Regions from separate parts of the Oleidesulfovibrio vietnamensis genome, predicted to be linked through region 1. Evidence: predicted binding sites of a transcription regulator. Region 1 holds the regulator's gene; the other holds the start of a gene.
The links. The regulator HrcA, encoded in region 1, represses chaperone genes, less so after heat shock. The targets are predictions, from matches to a motif close to TGTTAGCACTCNNNNNNNNNGAGTGCTAACA.
Positions count from the first base shown of each region.

Region 2: a site for HrcA is predicted at 7,102-7,132, ahead of groES (co-chaperone GroES). Genes of this name have one in related genera too.

Region 1 covers NZ_AP042419.1:988,720-998,392, reverse strand. Annotated here, with positions in the region: gene pyk (pyruvate kinase) at 1-868, shown strand, start outside; gene ACZ5D1_RS04225 (HD-GYP domain-containing protein) at 872-1,900, shown strand; gene ACZ5D1_RS04220 (cobyric acid synthase) at 2,067-3,560, opposite strand; gene ACZ5D1_RS04215 (PilZ domain-containing protein) at 3,751-4,443, shown strand; gene ACZ5D1_RS04210 (AsmA family protein) at 4,547-6,724, shown strand; gene ACZ5D1_RS04205 (peroxiredoxin) at 6,779-7,270, shown strand; gene hrcA (heat-inducible transcriptional repressor HrcA) at 7,411-8,475, shown strand; gene grpE (nucleotide exchange factor GrpE) at 8,585-9,169, shown strand; gene ACZ5D1_RS04190 (nuclear transport factor 2 family protein) at 9,478-9,673, shown strand, end outside.
Region 2 covers NZ_AP042419.1:1,377,178-1,386,850, forward strand. Annotated here, with positions in the region: gene ACZ5D1_RS05965 (phosphotransferase) at 1-404, opposite strand, end outside; gene ACZ5D1_RS05970 (DEAD/DEAH box helicase) at 568-1,995, shown strand; gene ACZ5D1_RS05975 (YajQ family cyclic di-GMP-binding protein) at 2,085-2,576, shown strand; gene ACZ5D1_RS05980 (hypothetical protein) at 2,681-3,085, opposite strand; gene ACZ5D1_RS05985 (ATP-binding cassette domain-containing protein) at 3,239-5,176, shown strand; gene ACZ5D1_RS05990 (Na+/H+ antiporter NhaC family protein) at 5,478-6,803, shown strand; gene groES (co-chaperone GroES) at 7,173-7,460, shown strand; gene groL (chaperonin GroEL) at 7,509-9,155, shown strand; gene ACZ5D1_RS06005 (hypothetical protein) at 9,260-9,415, opposite strand.

The DNA.
Region 1 (9,673 bases):
GCGCATGGGCGTGGATGCCGTGGCGCTTTCGTTTGTGCAGACGCCCGAAGATGTGGCCGAAGCCAAGGCACTCATCAAGGCGGCAGGCCGCAACGTGCCTGTAATTGCCAAACTGGAACGGCGCAACGCCGTGGACAGGCTGGAAGAAATTCTGGAAGTGACAGACATTGTCATGGTGGCCCGCGGCGATCTGGGTGTGGAATGCCCCCTGCCCGAGCTGCCCGCCATGCAGAAGCGCATCATCCGCGCCTGCAACCGCAAGGCAAAACCGGTTATCGTTGCCACGCAGATGCTGCTTTCCATGGTCAACAGCCCCAGCCCCACCCGCGCCGAAACCACTGACGTGGCCAACGCGGTGCTGGACGGTGCCGACTGCGTGATGCTGTCGGAAGAAACGGCCATGGGCAACTTCCCTGTGGAGACGGTTCAGTTCATGCGGCAGATAGTCCGCGCGGCCGAAGAGCTGCATCTGGAGCAGTCTTCTGTGCTGCCCCCGCTTGATGAGCAGAAGACACCTGATTTTCTGGCCTATTCCGCATGTCTGCTGGCCGACAAGACCTGCGCGGGTGCCATAGTGGCACACAGCATGTCCGGCAGCGCGGCACGGGTGCTATCCGCCCGCAGACCCCGTCAGACCATCCATGCGCTTACTCCCGATGACGAAGCGCTGCGCTTCCTCAACTTTTCATGGGGCGTATGGCCCCACAAGGTTGATGAAACACTGCCGGGTCATCTTGAGCGTGCCGAACTCTTTGTGGACAACGCGCCGCAGTTTGAAGACGGGGCCGAAGTGGTGATAACAGCAGGACAGCCCAAGCCCGGTGAAAACCCCCGCGGCACCAACCTGGTAAAAATATACAGAAAATAGAACATGAGCGCGGTAAAATCGACCATACCTGACAATATTTCGGAAGAATATTATCAGATCAGTATCGAGATTCTGAACAGCTTCCCGAAGTACAGGCCGCCGCTCGACCTGTTCCGCTTTCGAGAAGACATCGCACAGCTCCAGCCGCTCTTCCGCAAGGGAGAGCGGCTTTCCAACGAGAATATAGAACAGCTGCGCGAACTGTGCATCGGCGGCGATGTCTTTGTGGCGCGGTCAGACAGGGCCATCTACTCCAAGCACATCATCAAGCAGCTTGATCTGGTACTGGTGGATGACAACCTGAAACCAGCAGAAGTGGCCGAAATCTGCATAATGGCACTGGGCCAGCGGCTGAGCGATTTTCTGGAGCAGCCGGTTAAACCGGTCTTTGATCTCTTTTACCGCGATGTCATGGTATTTACGGAATACATATGGCAGGACAGACACCGCCTGCGGTCTTTCATGCGCCGCGTCAGCCGCACCCACACGCTGGTCAGCCACTCGCTGAACACGCTTTTTGTGGGGCTGTGGCTGCTGCTCGAAACTGACGCCACCCTCAAGCGCCGCCTGCTGGACAGGGCCGCGCTGGCGCTGCTGCTGCACGATCTCGGTATGGCAAAGGTGCCGGCGTTCATCCTTTCCAAAACCACTCCTCTCAAGCTGGAAGAACGCGACAAAATAACGCCGCACCCGCTTATCGGCGCAAAGATAATGCATAAGCTGGGGCTGGCCTTTGACGAAATGCGGCAGGCGCAGATGGAACACCACGAACGGCTGGACGGTTCGGGCTATCCGCAAAAGCTCGGAGCCGACCGCGTCAGCCGCATGGGCCGCATTGCCGCCGTGGCTGATTCCTTTTCCGCCATGATCTGTCAGCGCCCTTACGCCAAAGCCATGGATCCCATGACCGCGGCCGCGCATCTGGCCAAAGACAGACAGAAATACGACCCCAAATACACTGCCAAACTGCAGACCGCCGTGGCCCAGAACCTTTTTGAGCCTCCCGCGCAAACCAGTCCCCCCGCAGCCTGACAGACAAGCGCCGTCCGCGGCGCTTGTTTTTTTACTGCCCGCGTAAAGGGTACGCCCCAAAACGCACCCGCCCGGTACCGCCGGACCGGAGCCGGCACCCGCAGCAAACCGGCTGCCCCAGACAGACTGCCCCAGACAGGCTGCGGCCTCCGGCACCAACGCCCCGCTACAATCCCAGCACACGGTACAGGGCAGTCATATCCATGCTGCTCCTGACCACGGCCGCCAGTCTGTCCAGCGCGCCGTCAATGCTGTATGGGGCCACCACCCGTCCCACCGGTTCCAGTCCGGCGCGGCGGCGCAGCGCATCCAGAAACGCGCGGCGAAAATCGTCTTCATCAAAAATACCATGCAGATAGGTTCCCCAAACCGCACCGTCAGTGTCGCCCAGTCCCAGCGGAGCACCGCTGTCATCGCGCAGCACTGTCCGCACAGGCCCGTTTGCGGTGGTGCTTCCGTGATGAATCTCGTACCCGCTCACACGGCATCCCGTATCGCAGTGAAGCCCCGCAGTGCGGGCCAGCGTTTTATGCCGGCCCATCACGGTTTCCACAGGCAGCAGCCCCAGTCCTTCGCGGCTGCGGGCGCCGGACTCCACACCGTGCGGGTCGGTTACTGATGTTCCCAGCATCTGAAAGCCCCCGCAGATGCCTACCACGGGACATCCTGCCCCGGCGAGAGCACGGATGCGGGCCCCCATGCCGCTATTTTCCAGCGCTGCCAGATCGGCCAGCGTGTTCTTACTGCCGGGAACAATAAGCAGATGCGGCATTCCGCAGGCGTCCAGCGCCTCCGCAGTACCTGCCACCCGCAAGCGCACGTCGGGTTCCGCGCGCAAAGCGTCCACATCGGTAAAGTTGGAGATGTGCGGCAGGTCGACAAGTACCGCTTCCAGCATTCCGTGCGGCCAAACACTTTCCGGCATGCCGCCACAGGAACCGCGCAGAGCCTCTTTGAAGGAAACGGAATCCTCTTCGGGCAGTCCCAGACCGGAAACATACGGCACCACACCGTAAAACGGGCAGCCGGTGCGTTCCGTCACATACGTCAGAGCGGATTCGAGCAGCGAGGCGTCACCGCGGAACATGTTCAGCACAAAACCGGCCACAAGATCGCGTTCCCAAGGGTCCAGCAGTTCCCATGTGCCCACCAGCGCGGCAAAGACTCCGCCGCGGTCGATGTCACCGGCAATCAGCACCCGGGCCTGTGCATGGCGTGCCATGGCCATGTTCACTATGTCGTGCTGCTTCAGGTTGATTTCGGCGGGGCTGCCGGCCCCTTCCAGCACCATCACGTCATGTTCGTCCGCCAGCGAATCATATGCAGCGCAGGCCCGGGCAAAAGCCTGCGGTTTATAGGCCATATATTCGCGCACCCGCATGTTGCCCACCGGCCTGCCCATGACAATGACCTGAGACCCCGTATCGGAACTGGGTTTGAGCAGCACCGGATTCATGCGCACGTCAGGTTCCAGCCGGCACGCCGCCGCCTGAACGGCCTGAGCGCGCCCGATCTCAAGACCGTCGGGGGTCACAAATGAATTGAGTGCCATGTTCTGCGACTTGAAAGGCGCCACAGACAGACCGTCCTGCAGCAGAATACGGCACAGGGCCGCAGTGAGGATACTTTTACCTGCATTGGAGCAGGTGCCCTGAATCATCAGCGCCGGAGTGCGGCTGCGTGAGACAGAAACGGAAAACGTTTTTTGCGCCAAGGTGCTCATCCGAAGGCAGATACAGCATTTCCACGAGGCTTGCCAGCGTTTCCGGCTGCCGGTGCATGCGGCGGCTGCAGCTTATTATTGACAATGGCGCATTTCCGTGCAGCATAAAAGATAACAGGATACTACCATGCGCATTCTTATTCTGGCCAAAGATACCGAGGAAGCAGCCCCCTACAGGGCCGTACTGCAAACGCTCCGCGTGGAAGCGCACGAGGTGCACGATACGCAGGCGGCGCTGGAAGCGCTGCGTGAAAAACCGTTCAACGGCGTACTGATCGACATGCCCACACTGCTGCGCATGGCGGGCAAAGGCCGCAACGAACTGCAGAATATTCTGAGCCTGTACCCCTGTCTGCACGCCCGTCCGGACAAGCAGACAGGCATCATCATTCTGGGACAGGAAGGTGACCCGCATGAAAACGTGCGCCGGTTTATAGAAACGCGTTGCAAAAACTTTTCCCCGCGCACCATCCGGCGCGATGCACGCCTCGACGTCCATTTCAACATCCTCATGTCCACGTCTGCCCTGTTTACTCCGCAGACCACGGTAAAAACATGCACCATGAACATTTCTGTTCTGGGCTGCTTTGTTTTTTCCGTGGCGGTATGGCAACCGGATACGCAGGTGTGGATACAGTTTGTCGATCTGGAGGACAAAACACCGGTGGTGGCAAAGGTGTGTCAGGTACAGCGCTGGGGTAAGGGGTGCAAAATCCCCGGCGTGGGGCTTGAATTTCTGTCACTTACCGACAACCAGATTGCCGGCCTGCAGAACAGCTTTGCCCAGCAGGCAGAAGACCCGGCCCCCCGCGGTCAGTAGCACCGGCTCCGCAACGCCTTGCCGCCCTGCTTTCCATCACGTATACTGCGGCCGTTTCTTCTGTTTATGATAATATTTCAAGCTGCATATACGAGGCCGCGTCATGAAAAGCCCCCTGCGCACGGTGTCTGTCATCATACTGGTTCTATTTGCCCTGCTGGCGGGTGCCGCCGGTATATTTGTGGCCACATTCGACCCCAATGATTACAAAAGCCTCATCACACGCGAAGTGCAGAAAGCCACGGGCCGCACTCTGGTGCTCACCGGCACGCTGGAACTGTCGCTCTTTCCGTGGATAGGCATCAGCACCGGCCCGCTGCTGCTGGGCAACCCCGCCGGCTTCGGCGAAGACGCCTTTCTCAGGGCCGAAGACCTGCAGTTGCATGCCCGGCTGCGCCCTCTGCTGCACGAAGAACTGCACATAGACAGAGTGGTGCTGTCGGGTGTTTCGGTCCACCTCATGCGCAATGTCAAGGGTGCGCCTAACTGGCTGTTTTCACCGGCCGGCAATGCTCTGCCCCCCGCCGGAACAGACACCGCACCATCCGGCGCGTCTCAGGCCGCTGCGGGAGCCGGTCTGGCCGCGTTCAGCGTGCAGTCGGTACAGGTGCGCGATGCCTCGGTACAATACACTGACATGCAGACCGGTCTTGCGGCGGCCGCCACCGGCATATCACTTACCACCACTGCCATCGCCCCCGGCAGGACATCGGACATCAGCCTTGAAGGAAACTGGCTGCTGACCAGCCCTGACATGCAGGGCACGGCCTCGCTGACCACCCGTCTGGAGCTGGGCGAAACGCTGGAAACCGTAACCGCAGCCGGCACCAGCCTGCGCATCACGGCTTCGGGGCCGTCGGTCCCTTCCGGCAGGGCCACTCTGGAAGCCGCGGGCGATCTGCGCTTCAACATGCCGGACATGACTGTCACGGCAAACGGTCTGCGCATCAGCACCATGGACTCGACGCTCACAGGCACGATTTCGGCCGACCTGATGCGCAATGCGGTGCAGGTATCGATCCATGCGGAATCGCCCCTGCGCCGCACGCTGGAACAGCTGGGCATGCCGCTGCAACTGCCGGATGATACAGCCCTTGCACTGCAGGCAGATATCAATCTGACCGCAGCAGCCGACAGGCTGACCGTGCACAGGCTGACGGGGCGTCTCGACAAGACCGCCTTTTCCGGCAATGCCACGCTGGTGCCGGGAGTGTCCCCTGATATCCGGTTTGCGCTGGCCGCAGACAAGGTGAATCTGGACATGTACCTGCCGCAGGAACAGAGCATGAAAAACGCCGAGCCGCAGCAGACCGGCAAGTCGGCGTCCGGCAAGCCCGCGTCCGGCAAAGCTGACCGGCGGCAGAGCACCATGCCCGGCACTGCACCCGCTGCACAGTCTGTTGCGCCGCAAGCCGGCGGAACAGACACCACCGGCGCTGACGCCGCATCTCGCGAACGGCTGCGCAGGCTCCGGCTGGACGGCAACGTGAGCATAGGCACACTGCAGGCCCGCGGGCTGGAAGTGACCGGCCTGACTGCCCGTGCCCTCGCCGCTGACGGCGTACTGCGCATCGACCCGCTGGACATGGCAGCTTACGGCGGACGCGTGACCCTGAGCGCCGGTGCAGACACCACCGCCGCCCTGCCGGTTGTGCGCGGCGCACTGCACGTTTCCGGTCTGCAGGTGGAACAACCCGTGACCGTGCTGGCGGGCAGAAAGCTGCTTTCAGGCATACTGCAGACCAGAATGAACGTTCAGGGAAAAGGCCTGCAGTGGGCTGCCCTTGCGCCGTCGCTGTCCGGCAACGGATCGGTGTCACTCACCGAAGGGGTTGTACACGGCGTACAGATAGTTCCCGCGGAAGCCTCGTCCCACCTGCGGCAGGAAAGTCAGGTCAAACGTCTGGACAAGGCCGCCAGACAGCAGCGTTTCGACAGCCTGACCGGCACATTTGACATTGTTTCCGGCAGGGTGACAAACAATGACATGAAACTCACCTCCTACGACCTGAGCGGCACGGGGGCGGGCTGGGCCGATCTGCCGTCGGGCACCGTGAACTATCAGGCCCGACTGCATGTAACAGGGCTGCCCGTTATTCCCGTCAGCATCACAGGGCCGCTTGCAGCGCCGTCATACGGGCTGGATGTGGCCGGATTTACAGGAAACATTTTAAAAGGTGTCGGCAACCTGCTGAAAAAACCGGCCGATACCGGAATTGAAACGCTGGAAGATGTGGGCGGTCTGCTACGGCAGATGTTCGGCAGACCCGCTTCAAGGTAGCAGACACCGCCGCGCAGTCTTTTACATCGCGGCGGACAAACAAGGAGAACACCCATGTCCGTCACACCGGCCGGCATGCCGGCAGAAGGTTCGCCCGCCCCCGATTTCGCACTGGCAGACAAGGACGGAACCACGCATACCCTGCAGTCTTTCAACGGCAGGTGGCTTGTGCTGTATTTTTACCCGCGGGCAAACACCCCCGGCTGCACGCCCGAAGGCAAAGACTTCACTGATCTGCTGCCGCGGTTTGAGGCGCTGGGCTGCACCGTGGTTGGTGTCAGCCCTGATTCGTTGAAATCGCTGTGTAATTTTGCGCAGAAACAGGAACTTGCCGTTACGCTGCTGTCCGACAAGGAAAAAGATGCGGCCTCTGCATACGGTGTTTACCGCATGAAAAAGAGCTACGGCAAAGAATCGCCGGGCATTGTGCGGTCCACATTTCTCATCGACCCGGCAGGCATACTGCGCCGCGTATGGTCGCCCGTAACCGTGGACGGTCATGCCGCCGCAGTACTGGACGCACTGGAACTCCTTGCGGATTCATAGGTTGCGGTTATCCGCCTTGACAGGTGGCTCCCCCGTTGTTACCGCTTCAGGCAGTCATAAGACAACCTTCCGGGCTGTCTGCATGATGCGGACGGCGCTGCCGGCCTGTCATCCATGGCCCTGCTCCACGGGAGAAACGCATGAATCTGGCACACAGAGAGGCCGAAATTCTGGCCACCATCATAGAGCGCTACATCGCCACGGCCGCCCCAGTGGGGTCTGTTTCCGTGGCCAGACGCTCCGGCCTGCGGCTTTCCGCCGCCAGCATGCGCAATACCATGGCCGAACTGACTGACAAGGGGTATCTTTCGCAGCCGCATGCCTCGGCGGGACGCATTCCCACAGCGCGCGGGTTCCGGCTGTATCTTGACGCACTGCTCAAAACGCGGCCCCTTTCCCGCGACGAGCGTTCAGCCATTCTCAACGAACTGACAACCCACGGACTGGAAATATCCGACATGCTGCGCGAGGCTTCGCGCATGCTTTCGGCACACTCACGTCAGGTGGCCGTTGTGCTGGCCCCCAGCAGAGACGAAGTGCGCTGGCATACCATTGATTTTGTTAAAATCAGTGACACGCTGGTGCTCACCGTACTGGTACTGGAAGGCGGGCTGGTGCGCAATCATGTGCTGAGCGTGGAAACACCGGTAACGCAGGACGAACTGGTACGCTACGGCAACTACCTGAATGAATACTGTAAAGGGCTTACGCTGTCTCAGGCACGGGTGCGTGTGGCGCGCGAACTGCAGGCGGCGGAAGCGCATCTTGAAGCGCTGTATTTCCGCGCTCTCGGACTGGCCCGACTGGCTTTCGAGCATATGGACGACGACCGCGAGGTCTTTGTCAACGGTACGCTGAACATGCTTGATCAGGCGGAATTTACAGACCATACCCGCATACGCGACATGCTGGCGCTGCTTGAAGAACGCAACAGCATTCTGGAACTGCTGGACAAAGCCATACTGAGCGATTCGGTGACGGTCAGCTTCGGACAGGAAGACGAAAACGAAGGCACCGCGCCTCTGGGGTGCAGCGTGGTTTCCGCCCCGTACGGGGGACTGCAGCAGGCCTCTCCCGCAGGGGTTGTCAGCGTGCTGGGCCCGCTGCGCATGAACTACCGGCAGGTACTGCCGGTAGTTGACTGTATCTCAAAGACCCTTACTACATTGTTGCAGGACAGGTTCGGCACCGAACATTCGGACTGAGCCGCAGCCGCCCTGCTGTTCTGAAACGTGCCCGCTCCGGCGGGGGCGTTCTGTACGCGCATCATGACGGCTATGCCGATGTTTTGAATATAAAGGAGATTCTTCAAAAATGGCGAACGACGAAACCCGTGACATACCTGCAGAAAACGAAGAACTGGCTGCCGAAGCCGCCCGCGGTGCGGAGCAGGAGGCGGCACAGGGCGCCGCTGACGCGCTGACCGGCGAAGAAGTGGCAGCCCTGTGCAGGGAACGAGTCTGTCCGGCATGTGACGAACACCAGAAGGCCGAAGACATCCGCCTGCGTGCACTGGCCGAGCTGGAAAACGTGAAAAAACGGCTGGAACGCGAACGTGAAGAACATCTGAAATATGCCGCGGAAAAAGTGCTTTCCGACCTGCTGCCCACTCTTGACCACCTTGACCTTGCCCTGCAGTACGGTTCATCCGACCCCGCCTGCAAAAACATGGCAGTGGGTGTGGAAATGACCCGCAAGCTCTTTCTGGACGCGCTGGCAGGTCACGGCCTGCAGCCCGTGGGCGAAAAAGGCCAGCCCTTTGACCCCGCTCTGCACGAGGCCGTAAGCAAGGAAGAGGCTCCCGGCACGGAATCAGGCACCATCATCGCCGTCATGCAGCGTGGATACCGCCTCAAGGAGCGCCTGCTGCGCCCCGCCAAAGTCACTGTCAGCGCCTGATCCGCGCTGTTCCGTCCGGTCACTTCCCGCAAAGACTCATACAGTTTCAACACCGCGGCCTGCGGTGCGCACTGACGCACCGCAGGCCGCGCTTTATTCCGGCTGCCGGTTTTCAGCTTCCGCGGCACTGGGCCGCGCCATATCCGCTGCGCTGCCGCCATACGTCCCCCGCCCCGCACCACAGCTCTTTCCGCCATACACCGCAGCGGACAGGTTCCGGCAGACTTCCGGCCCGCAGCCTGCGTCGGGCTGGCATAATTCGCACAAACAGCGTATGGCTGATAAAAAGCTCTCATCCGGAGGTCGCCATGAACGCAGCTACCGCACCGCTGGACCGCATACACAGCTTTATCGCCGCGTACACCGCACGGCACGTGGAAGACGTGGTCGCGTGCTATGCCCCTTCTCAGGCCATTGCCGCCATCGGCACCGACAGAGAACAGAACTACGTGGGCCCCGATGCCATGCGCCAAGGGCTGGCCACCGACTTTCTGTCATTCGACA
Region 2 (9,673 bases), 390 kb from region 1:
CCTGCAGTCTGCAGACCATGTATGAAGGCCGCGGCTGCCTCTCCGCGCCATGCGTGGTCAATGTATTCAGGTCTGGGCAGAGGACTGCCGGTGATGAACGGACTGAGCTGCCATGCGGCACCGCGGACGCGGGCTATGAATGACGGAGCGTTTTTTCTGCCTGCCGCCAGCGCAGCCGGACTGTGCACGGCACATGTTCCAGCCGCATGCAGAGAATGCAGCAGTGCGGCCACGGATTCTCTGTGCGGTGCCTGCGCGGCTGCCAGACGTTCAAGCAGCCACAGTCTGCCGAGGGTGTCTTCTATGACGGTGCGTTCTATGCAGCGTTCCGGACTGCCCGGTATGGCATGTTCGTCCGCTATGCGTGCGGCAGTGATATTCCACTGGTTCAGGATGTCGTTCATGATATTTTCCTGCCGGAGGTTCCAGCGTGCCCACAGTGCCCTGCGTTGCGGCGGGTGTCCAGAAAAAAGAACCGCAGACGTGGTGCGTTGCGTCCGGAGGCCCGACGGGGTATGCTGCCGGTCTTCCGCTCATGAACTTGATCATGTCAAAACAGGAGCTGCTGTGAGCTTTGCCCGTTTTTCCCTGCATCCTGCGCTGATTGAAGCGGTGTCGGCCAGAGGTTTTGTCAACCCTACGCCGATACAGGAAAAAGCCTTGCCGCCCGCACTGGCAGGTCAGGACATACTGGGACTGGCGGCAACGGGAACAGGGAAGACCGCGGCCTTTGTGCTGCCGCTGCTGCACCGTCTTCTTTTGCAGGGCGAAAGTGCCCGCGGCACCTTGCGTGCGCTGGTTGTGGCCCCTACGCGCGAGCTGGTGGCGCAGATTCATGAAGAAGTGAAAACTCTGGCCCGTTTCTGCCGGTTGCGTTCTGCCACTGTGTACGGCGGTGTGGGCATGCACGCTCAGACCGTGCAGCTGCGCACCGGAGTGGACATTGTGCTGGCCTGTCCCGGCAGACTTCTGGACCACGTACGCAGAGGTCATGCCGATCTGTCTCATGTGGACATGCTTGTGCTGGATGAAGCCGATATGATGTTTGACATGGGCTTTCTGTCCGATGTGCGCGAAATTCTGCATTGCACCCGCGTCCGGAAACAGACCATGCTGTTTTCTGCAACCATGCCGGCGCCGCTGCGCGAACTGGCGGAGGAATGTCTGCGGCAGCCTGTGCGCATAGAGCTTGACACCTGCGCCATAGCCCCCACGGTGCGGCACAGCCTGTGTCCGGTGCCCAAACATCTTAAAACTCCGCTGCTCAAATATGTTCTGCGTGCTTTTGCCCGCGATTCCGTGCTGGTTTTTGTGCGCACAAGACACGGTGCACGCCGCCTGTGGCAGCAGCTGGTCAAATCGGGCATAGAGGCGACCTGCCTGCAGGGCAACCTTTCGCAGGGGCGTCGCAGGGCCGCGCTGGAAGGTTTTCGCAGGGGGACTTTCCGCGTTATGGTGGCCACGGATATCGCCGCGCGGGGTATAGATGTCTCGCAGGTGGGGTACGTGATCAATTACGATTTTCCGCCCTCGGTAGAAGCCTGCGTGCACAGGGCAGGGCGCACCGGCAGAGCCAGCAATTCCGGAGTGGCGCTGACCTTTGTGACGCAGGAAGATGAACCGCAGGTGCGCACGCTGGAACGGGTGCTTGGCGGTGCGTTGTCGCGTTGGCACGCGGAAGGCTTTGACTACAGCGCGTTGCAGCGCACGGAGGCCGCACGTCCGGCCCGCCTGCGCCGCGAGCCCCGCCCGCAGCGTGTGCAGCGCGTGCGCCGCCTGCTTGAAGATGCAGCGCGCGAACAGATGGCGGCCGCCAGAAAGGTCGCTTCGCATGCGGGGCACGGGGGTGACATGCATCAGGACGGGCAGCCGGTGAAGCCTGCGTTCCGTATTGTCCCCAGAGAAGCTCCCGCGCCGCTTAAGCCTAAACCGGGGCAGTATGTGATGAAACCCCAGCCGCCGGTGATTATCCGCAAAAGACGCGGTGGTGCCTGAACCGGCGCCGGAAGCACAATCAACAGTAAAAAAAGAACAACGCCGCGGCCTGACAGGAACGCGGCGCATCAGCATAAGGGAGGAACGCCATGCCGTCTTTTGACGTGGTAAGCAAGGTTGACCTGCAGGAAGTGGACAACGTGGTCAACAACGTGAAGAAGGAAGTGGACACGCGCTACGATTTCCGCGGGTCCAATACGGAACTGAGCTTTGACAAGGGCGGGGCGTCCATCAGCATTCTTGCCTCGGATGACATGAAGATGCGTGCCGTGCAGGAAATGCTGCTGGCAAACTGTGTGCGCCGCAAAGTCGATCCCAAGTTTCTGGATTTCGGCAAGGTTGAGGCAGCCTCAAAGGGCATGGTCAAACGCAGTGTTGCTGTAAAGGACGGTATTTCCAAAGAAACCGCCCAGAAGATAGTAAAGAAAATCAAGGCAAGCAAACTGAAGGTGCAGGCCGCCATTCAGGATGATCAGGTGCGTGTGACCGGTAAAAAAATAGACGATCTGCAGGATGTGATACAGCTGCTGCGCGATGACGATTTCGGAGTGCCTCTCCAGTTTATCAACATGCGTTCATAGCACTGCACATGCTGCATCCGCGCCGGTGCGGAGGCAAGGTAAGGCGATAAACGGCGCGGCCGGCTGTGTATGCAGGGGCCGCGCCGTTTTTGGCTGCTACCGTTTCAGTAGCGGATATCACGTACTTCGTCGGCGTAGCGTTCAAGATCGTTTTTATCGCCTTCCTTGTGGTGTTCCGGATACAGCAGTGCAGACATGTAAAAAATGGAGCCGATGCGCAGCGCGTTGGAAGCACTCTGGGCAAAACGTTCCAGCCGTTCCCGTACGGCTCCGGCGACGGAGTCGGGCAGGGCCGCCACGCGGGCTTCCGCCAGAGCGGGCAGTTCGCTGAGCACTGTGGCTTTTTCGGCCAGCAGCCTGCGATACTCCTGCTGATCGTTTTTTTCGTGCAGCGCGTGTTCCGCTTGTTGCTCCAGCCGGCGTATCTGCCGAGCCGTATCTTCAAGAAAAGTCGACAGGGCGTCTACGGGATGCCGCGGGCGCGTTGATCCGTTATCGCTGGTGTTCATGGCGTCCTTCCTCTGGTTGATGGGTTCACGGAGTAATCGTAATCGTTCGCCGCATGTGCGGCAAGCGTTAGCAACGCTGCACATGCAGGTGCGCTTGCCCCGGAGGGCCGCACGCGCTACAACCTGCCCGCGCATGCCGCGCAAGGAGATAGTATGGCGCTTATCAGCGTACGCGATGTTTCATTGAATCTTTACGGCCCGCAACTGCTCGATCAGGTGACTGTGCAGATAGAGCAGGGCGAACGGGTTTGCCTTATGGGGCGCAACGGACAGGGCAAGTCCACCTTTCTCAAGCTGCTTGCCGGTGTGATGCAGCCTGACTCGGGGCAGATCGTGCGCGGACAGGGGGTGCGTACGGCCTTTCTGGCACAGGACGTGCCGCAGGATATCACGGGCGATGTCTATTCCGTGGTATGCGGGGGGCTGGGCGAAGAAGGCAGGGCGCTGGCCGCATTTCACGGGGCCATGCGCCAGACCGGAACCGCGGACGACGACGGCATGGTTTCTGCCGCTCAGGCCGCGGTGGATGCTGCCTCCGGCTGGGAGCGGCATGGCGACATCATGAGCGCGCTCAACCACCTTCAGCTTGATCCGTATGCCGATTTTTCGTGTCTTTCTGGCGGGATGAAACGCCGTGCCATGCTGGCACGCGCACTGGTCAGCGATCCGGACCTGCTGCTGCTGGACGAACCCACAAACCATCTGGACATCAGTTCCATAGCATGGCTTGAAGATTTTCTGCTGCGCAGGGCCAGAGCGCTTGTGTTTGTGACACACGACAGGGCCTTTCTGGGCAGGGTGGCAAAACGCATCATCGAGCTGGACAGGGGCCGCATGGCCGACTGGAGCTGTGATTATGACACCTTTCTGGAGCGCAAACAGGCCCAGCTGGAAATAGAGGAAAAGGAATGGGCCAACTTTGATAAAAAGCTGGCGCAGGAAGAAGTGTGGATCCGGCAGGGCATAAAGGCTCGGCGTACCAGAAACATGGGGCGTGTACGCGCGCTGCAGGCCATGCGGGACGAGCGGAGAAAGCGCCGTGAGCGGCAGGGCACCGTGACCATGCAGATGCAGGAGGCTGAACGCAGCGGCAAGCTGGTTATCGAGGCTGACGGCATATCCTACACCTGGCCCGACGCTCCGGCAGGCACGGCGCCGGTCATCCGCGATGCCTCGGTGCTGGTTACCAGAGGCGACAAAGTGGGCATCATCGGCCCCAACGGAGCGGGTAAGACAACGCTGCTGCGGCTGCTGCTGGGCGATCTGAAGCCGGACTGCGGCAGCATCCGGCACGGCACCAGACTGGAAATCGCCTATTTTGACCAGCTGCGCAATGTTCTGGATGATGAGGCCAGCGTACGCGAAAGCGTGGCAGGCGGTAACGACACCCTGGAGATCAACGGCGTGCGCAAGCACGTGGTGGGATATCTGAAAGAATTTCTTTTTGAACCGGAGCGGACCATGCTGCCGGTAAAAGTGCTTTCGGGTGGCGAGCGCAACAGGTTGCTGCTGGCCAGGTTGTTTGCGCGTCCTTCCAACCTGCTGGTGATGGACGAACCCACCAACGATCTGGACATGGAAACGCTGGAGCTGCTGGAGGAACTGCTGGGTGAATATTCGGGTACCGTGCTCATCGTCAGCCACGACAGAGCTTTTCTGAACAATGTGGTGACCTCTACGCTGGCATTCGAGGGCGGCGGGTGCGTGAATGAATATGTGGGCGGCTACGATGACTGGCTGCGCCAGCGCCCGCAGCCGGTGCAGGAAGAAAAGCCTGCAGCCTCCCGGCAGTCCAGAACGGAGCGGCAGCAGGAAAAACCGCGCAAGCTGACGTTTAATGAACAGCGCGAACTGAAACAGCTGGAAGAAGAACTGCAGGAACTGCCGCTCCGCATGGAAGCGCTGGAAAAAGAGCAGGCGGCCGCGGAAGCCGAACTGTCAGACCCTGCATTGTATACCGGCAATCCAGAGCGCTTTGCCGTGCTTTCCGCAAGGCTGCCCGCCATTGAAGAAGAACTCATGGAGCTGCTGACCCGCTGGGAAGAGGCGGAACAGCGTGCCGCCGACCTGCGCGGCATGCCCGGTCAGTAACGGTTCTGCTGCGCGGGCGGCACGGGCAGGAGCATGGTTCTGACATCCACCCGTGCGCGCATGCGCCATGGCGCATTGCCATTGCTTTTGTATCAAAAAATCCCCTGTGGCCGTTCCGGTGTTCCGGAGCGGCTTTTTCATTGACAGGGGGGCAGTGCTCATATATCAGTTTATCAACTTAGTTTGATATAGTGATTCACGGCGTGTGTCATCATCGTGCCAGCGCTCCGGTTGCGCCGACCGGCGAGCAGCAGTGAAGGGGCTGCCGCGTTGCCATTCCTGAACGGGGGAGGATACCACCTTGAACAGTAAACCGTCTTTTTCGGCCCTGCTGCCGCTTGTGTTTTTTCTTGCGCTGTTTATCGGCACCGGTGCCGTGCTGACGGCCAACGGCACGAAAATGGCTTTTTACCAGCTGTCCGCCGCCGTAGCCATACTGCCTGCCATCGCCTTCAGCCTGCTGCTGGGCAAACTGCGCGGCGGCCAGCGTCTGGACAAGCAGCTCGGGGTTTTCATCAGCGGCGTGGGTGACGGCAACATCATCACCATGTGCCTCATCTATCTGCTTGCCGGTGCCTTTGCTTCGGTGGCTACGGCCATCGGCGGCGTCAGTTCCACGGTCAATCTCGGGCTTGATCTTGTGCCGCCGGCCTTTGTGCTGCCCGGCCTGTTTCTTATCGGGGCTTTTGTCTCCACTGCCATGGGCACATCCATGGGCACCATAGCCGCCATTGCCCCTATTGCCGTGGGCGTGGGCGAACAGACAACCATCGGCCTGCCGCTGCTTATGGGCGCTGTGCTGGGCGGCGCCATGTTCGGCGACAACCTTTCCATGATTTCTGATACCACCATCGCCGCCACGCGTACGCAGGGCTGCGAGATGAAAGATAAATTCCGTGTAAACCTGTACATAGCCCTGCCCGCGGCCGTGCTGGCAGTGGCCGGATTCGCCCTGCTGGGTGCCGACGGCGCGGTGACTGTTTCCGGTGATTACAGCGTTATCAAAGCGCTTCCCTATATGGTTATTCTGGGCATGGCCGTGGCCGGGGTAAACGTCTTTGTGGTGCTGGCGTGCGGCATCGTGTTTACGGGCGCTGTGGGGCTGCTGACAATGCCGGAATATTCGCTGATAGGATTTTCGCAGGACATTTTTAACGGCTTCAAGGGAATGCAGGAAATCATGGTTCTTTCCATGCTGATCGGCGGTCTGGGCGAACTGATCAGAGTGCAGGGCGGTATCAAGTGGCTGCTGGGCCGTATAGATGCGCTTACTGCACGCTCGCGTAGCGACAATCAGGCCCGTACCGGCGAGTTGAGCATTGCGGGGCTTGTCTCGGTGGCGGATGCCTGCACGGCAAACAACACCGTGGCCATCATTCTTTCCGGCGGTCTGGCAAAAGAGATTGCCGACAAGAACGGCATAGACCCCCGCCGCAGCGCAAGCATACTTGATATTTTCTCCTGTGTTTTTCAAGGAATCATGCCGTACGCGGCGCAGGTGCTGCTTGCCGGTTCCATAGCGGGCATATCGCCGCTGGAAGTTGTCGGCGGTAACTACTACTGCTTTATTCTTGCCGTTGTGGGGCTGCTGGCCATCATGACGGGCAGGCCCCGGATTAAATCTTAATATCAGGAATTGTTCCTGAATGTGTATGTGCCACCCCCCGCCCGGGGTGGCATTTTTTTATGGAAAATATAAAAAAATAATTTTGAAAAACAGAGTGTTAACATCTTTGAGGGGCTGTGCCCGCAAAAAAAATGCAATTTACCCCTTTTCAAACCGGAAACGGGGATTATTATCCCTGCAGCTAAGCACCGCTGCATGTTGCGGTAATTGGAATAACATGCGGTGCTTCATCCGCGGCTGCCCGGCCGCTTTTTAACGTGTCTGCCCCCGCAGGTGCGTGGGTGAATGTGCTGCTTTCCTTTGGCACTCGCGTGAAGAGAGTGCTAAAAAAGGGCAAAAAGAGTTAAATAATCTGGAGGTTAGGAGAGTATGAACCTGAAGCCTTTGAACGATCGTGTGCTGGTTAAGCGCCTTGAGTCCGAAGAAAAGACCGCAGGCGGCCTGTACATTCCCGACACCGCGAAGGAAAAGCCTTCCCGTGGTGAAGTGATCGCAGTCGGCCCCGGCAAGACCGCAGACGACGGCAAGGTAATTGCCATGACCGTGAAGACCGGCGACGTGGTGCTGTTCAACAAGTACGCAGGCACCGAAGTGAAGCTGGACGGCGTTGACCATCTGGTCATGCGTGAAGACGACATTCTGGCTATCATTCAGTAACTGACTTTCCCACTGACTTAGTCCTATCCTTTCAGGAGGAGAAGAAATATGGCTTCCAAAGAAATCGTTTTTGATACCAAGGCCCGTGAAAGACTGGCCCGCGGCGTGGACAAACTGGCCAACGCTGTCAAGGTGACCCTCGGCCCCAAAGGCCGTAACGTTGTCATCGAAAAGTCCTTCGGCGCACCCGTCATCACCAAGGACGGTGTTTCCGTAGCCAAGGAAATCGAGCTGGAAGACAAGTTCGAAAACATGGGCGCTCAGATGGTTAAGGAAGTTGCTTCCAAAACCTCCGACATCGCCGGTGACGGCACCACCACTGCAACCATTCTGGCTCAGGCCATCTACAAAGAAGGCGTAAAGCTGGTGGCCGCAGGCCGTAACCCCATGGCCATCAAGCGTGGCGTGGACAAGGCCGTTGAAGCTCTGGTGAAGGAACTGGGCAACCTTGCAAAGCCCACCCGCGACCAGAAGGAAATTGCTCAGGTCGGCACCATTTCCGCCAACTCCGACACCACCATCGGCAACATCATTGCCGAAGCCATGAGCAAAGTGGGCAAGGAAGGCGTTATCACCGTTGAAGAAGCCAAAGGCCTCGAAACCACTCTCGAAGTCGTGGAAGGCATGCAGTTCGACCGCGGCTACCTGTCCCCCTACTTCGTGACCGATCCTGAAAAGATGGTCTGCGAAATGGACGAGCCTCTGATTCTCATCAACGAGAAGAAGATTTCCAGCATGAAAGACATGCTGCCCGTGCTTGAGCAGGTTGCCAAGATGAACCGTCCGCTCGTGATCATCGCTGAAGATGTGGACGGCGAAGCTCTGGCCACTCTGGTTGTGAACAAGCTGCGCGGCACCCTGCAGGTTGTGGCCGTCAAGGCTCCCGGCTTCGGCGAACGCCGCAAGGCCATGCTCGAAGACATCGCCACCCTTACCGGCGGCCGTGTGATCTCCGAAGAAATGGGCATCAAGCTTGAAAACGCCACCGTTGCCGATCTGGGTAACGCAAAGCGCATCGTGGTGGACAAAGAAAACACCACCATCGTTGACGGCGCCGGTGAAAGCGAAGCCATCAAGGCCCGCGTGAAAATGATCCGCGCTCAGATCGAAGAAACTTCCTCCGATTACGATCGTGAAAAGCTGCAGGAACGTCTGGCAAAGATCGTCGGCGGTGTTGCCGTGATCAATGTGGGCGCAGCTACCGAAACCGAAATGAAGGAAAAGAAAGACCGCGTGGAAGACGCTCTGAACGCTACCCGCGCTGCAGTGGAAGAAGGCATCGTCCCCGGTGGCGGTACCGCTCTGGTCCGTTGCTGCAAGGTGCTGGACGACGTGAAGCCCGCTGATGACGACGAAGCAGCAGGTGTCACCATCATCCGCCGCGCAATCGAAGAGCCCCTGCGTCAGATTGCTGCCAACGCCGGTTTCGAAGGCTCCATCATCTGCGAAAAGGTGAAGGAAGGCAAAGACGCTTTCGGCTTTAACGCTGCCACCGGTGAGTTCGAAGACCTCATCGCCGCCGGCGTTATCGACCCCAAAAAGGTAAGCCGTATCGCTCTGCAGAACGCCGCTTCCGTTGCTTCTCTGCTGCTCACCACCGAGTGCGCCATTGCAGAAAAGCCCAAAGAAGACGCTCCCGCTGCTCCCGCCATGGGCGGCATGGGCGGCATGGGCGGTATGGGCGGCATGTACTAGTCGCTACGACTGGTCGCACCAACCGAACCTTCAGGGCCGGAGTTTACTCCGGCCCTTTTTTTGCGTTCGCTGTGCGCTTTTGTTGTTTCTGCTGCCCGACGTTCTTACCTGTCGTCCTGTCTGTCCGCGTACCGCGGCATGCCCGCCACCACCTGAAAGTCAGTGCCGGTGTGCACTGCCCGTATGCTGCAATGCAGCGGCCAGATCATGGGGGTAATCGTGGGGGGGTAATCGTGGGGTGTACTCGTGGGTGTACTCATGGGGTGCCACGCGGGTATCGACCCTGTGCGGATTTTCAGGGGCGTGCCGGGGCGGGGCTTCTGTCCTGTTTCGCTCAGGCAGCCAGAACCGTCAGTGCAGTCAGGGCATTATGGGCAGTCGGTGCATTCCGGGCAGACGTGACGATGGTGATCTTCTGATGCGGCTATCTGAAGGGCAGGGGGCGGCTGCCGCCGCATCTTCACGCCCATGCTTTCCGTTATGGTATGCCGGAGCGCCCCGCTGTGCCGTGTCCTGCC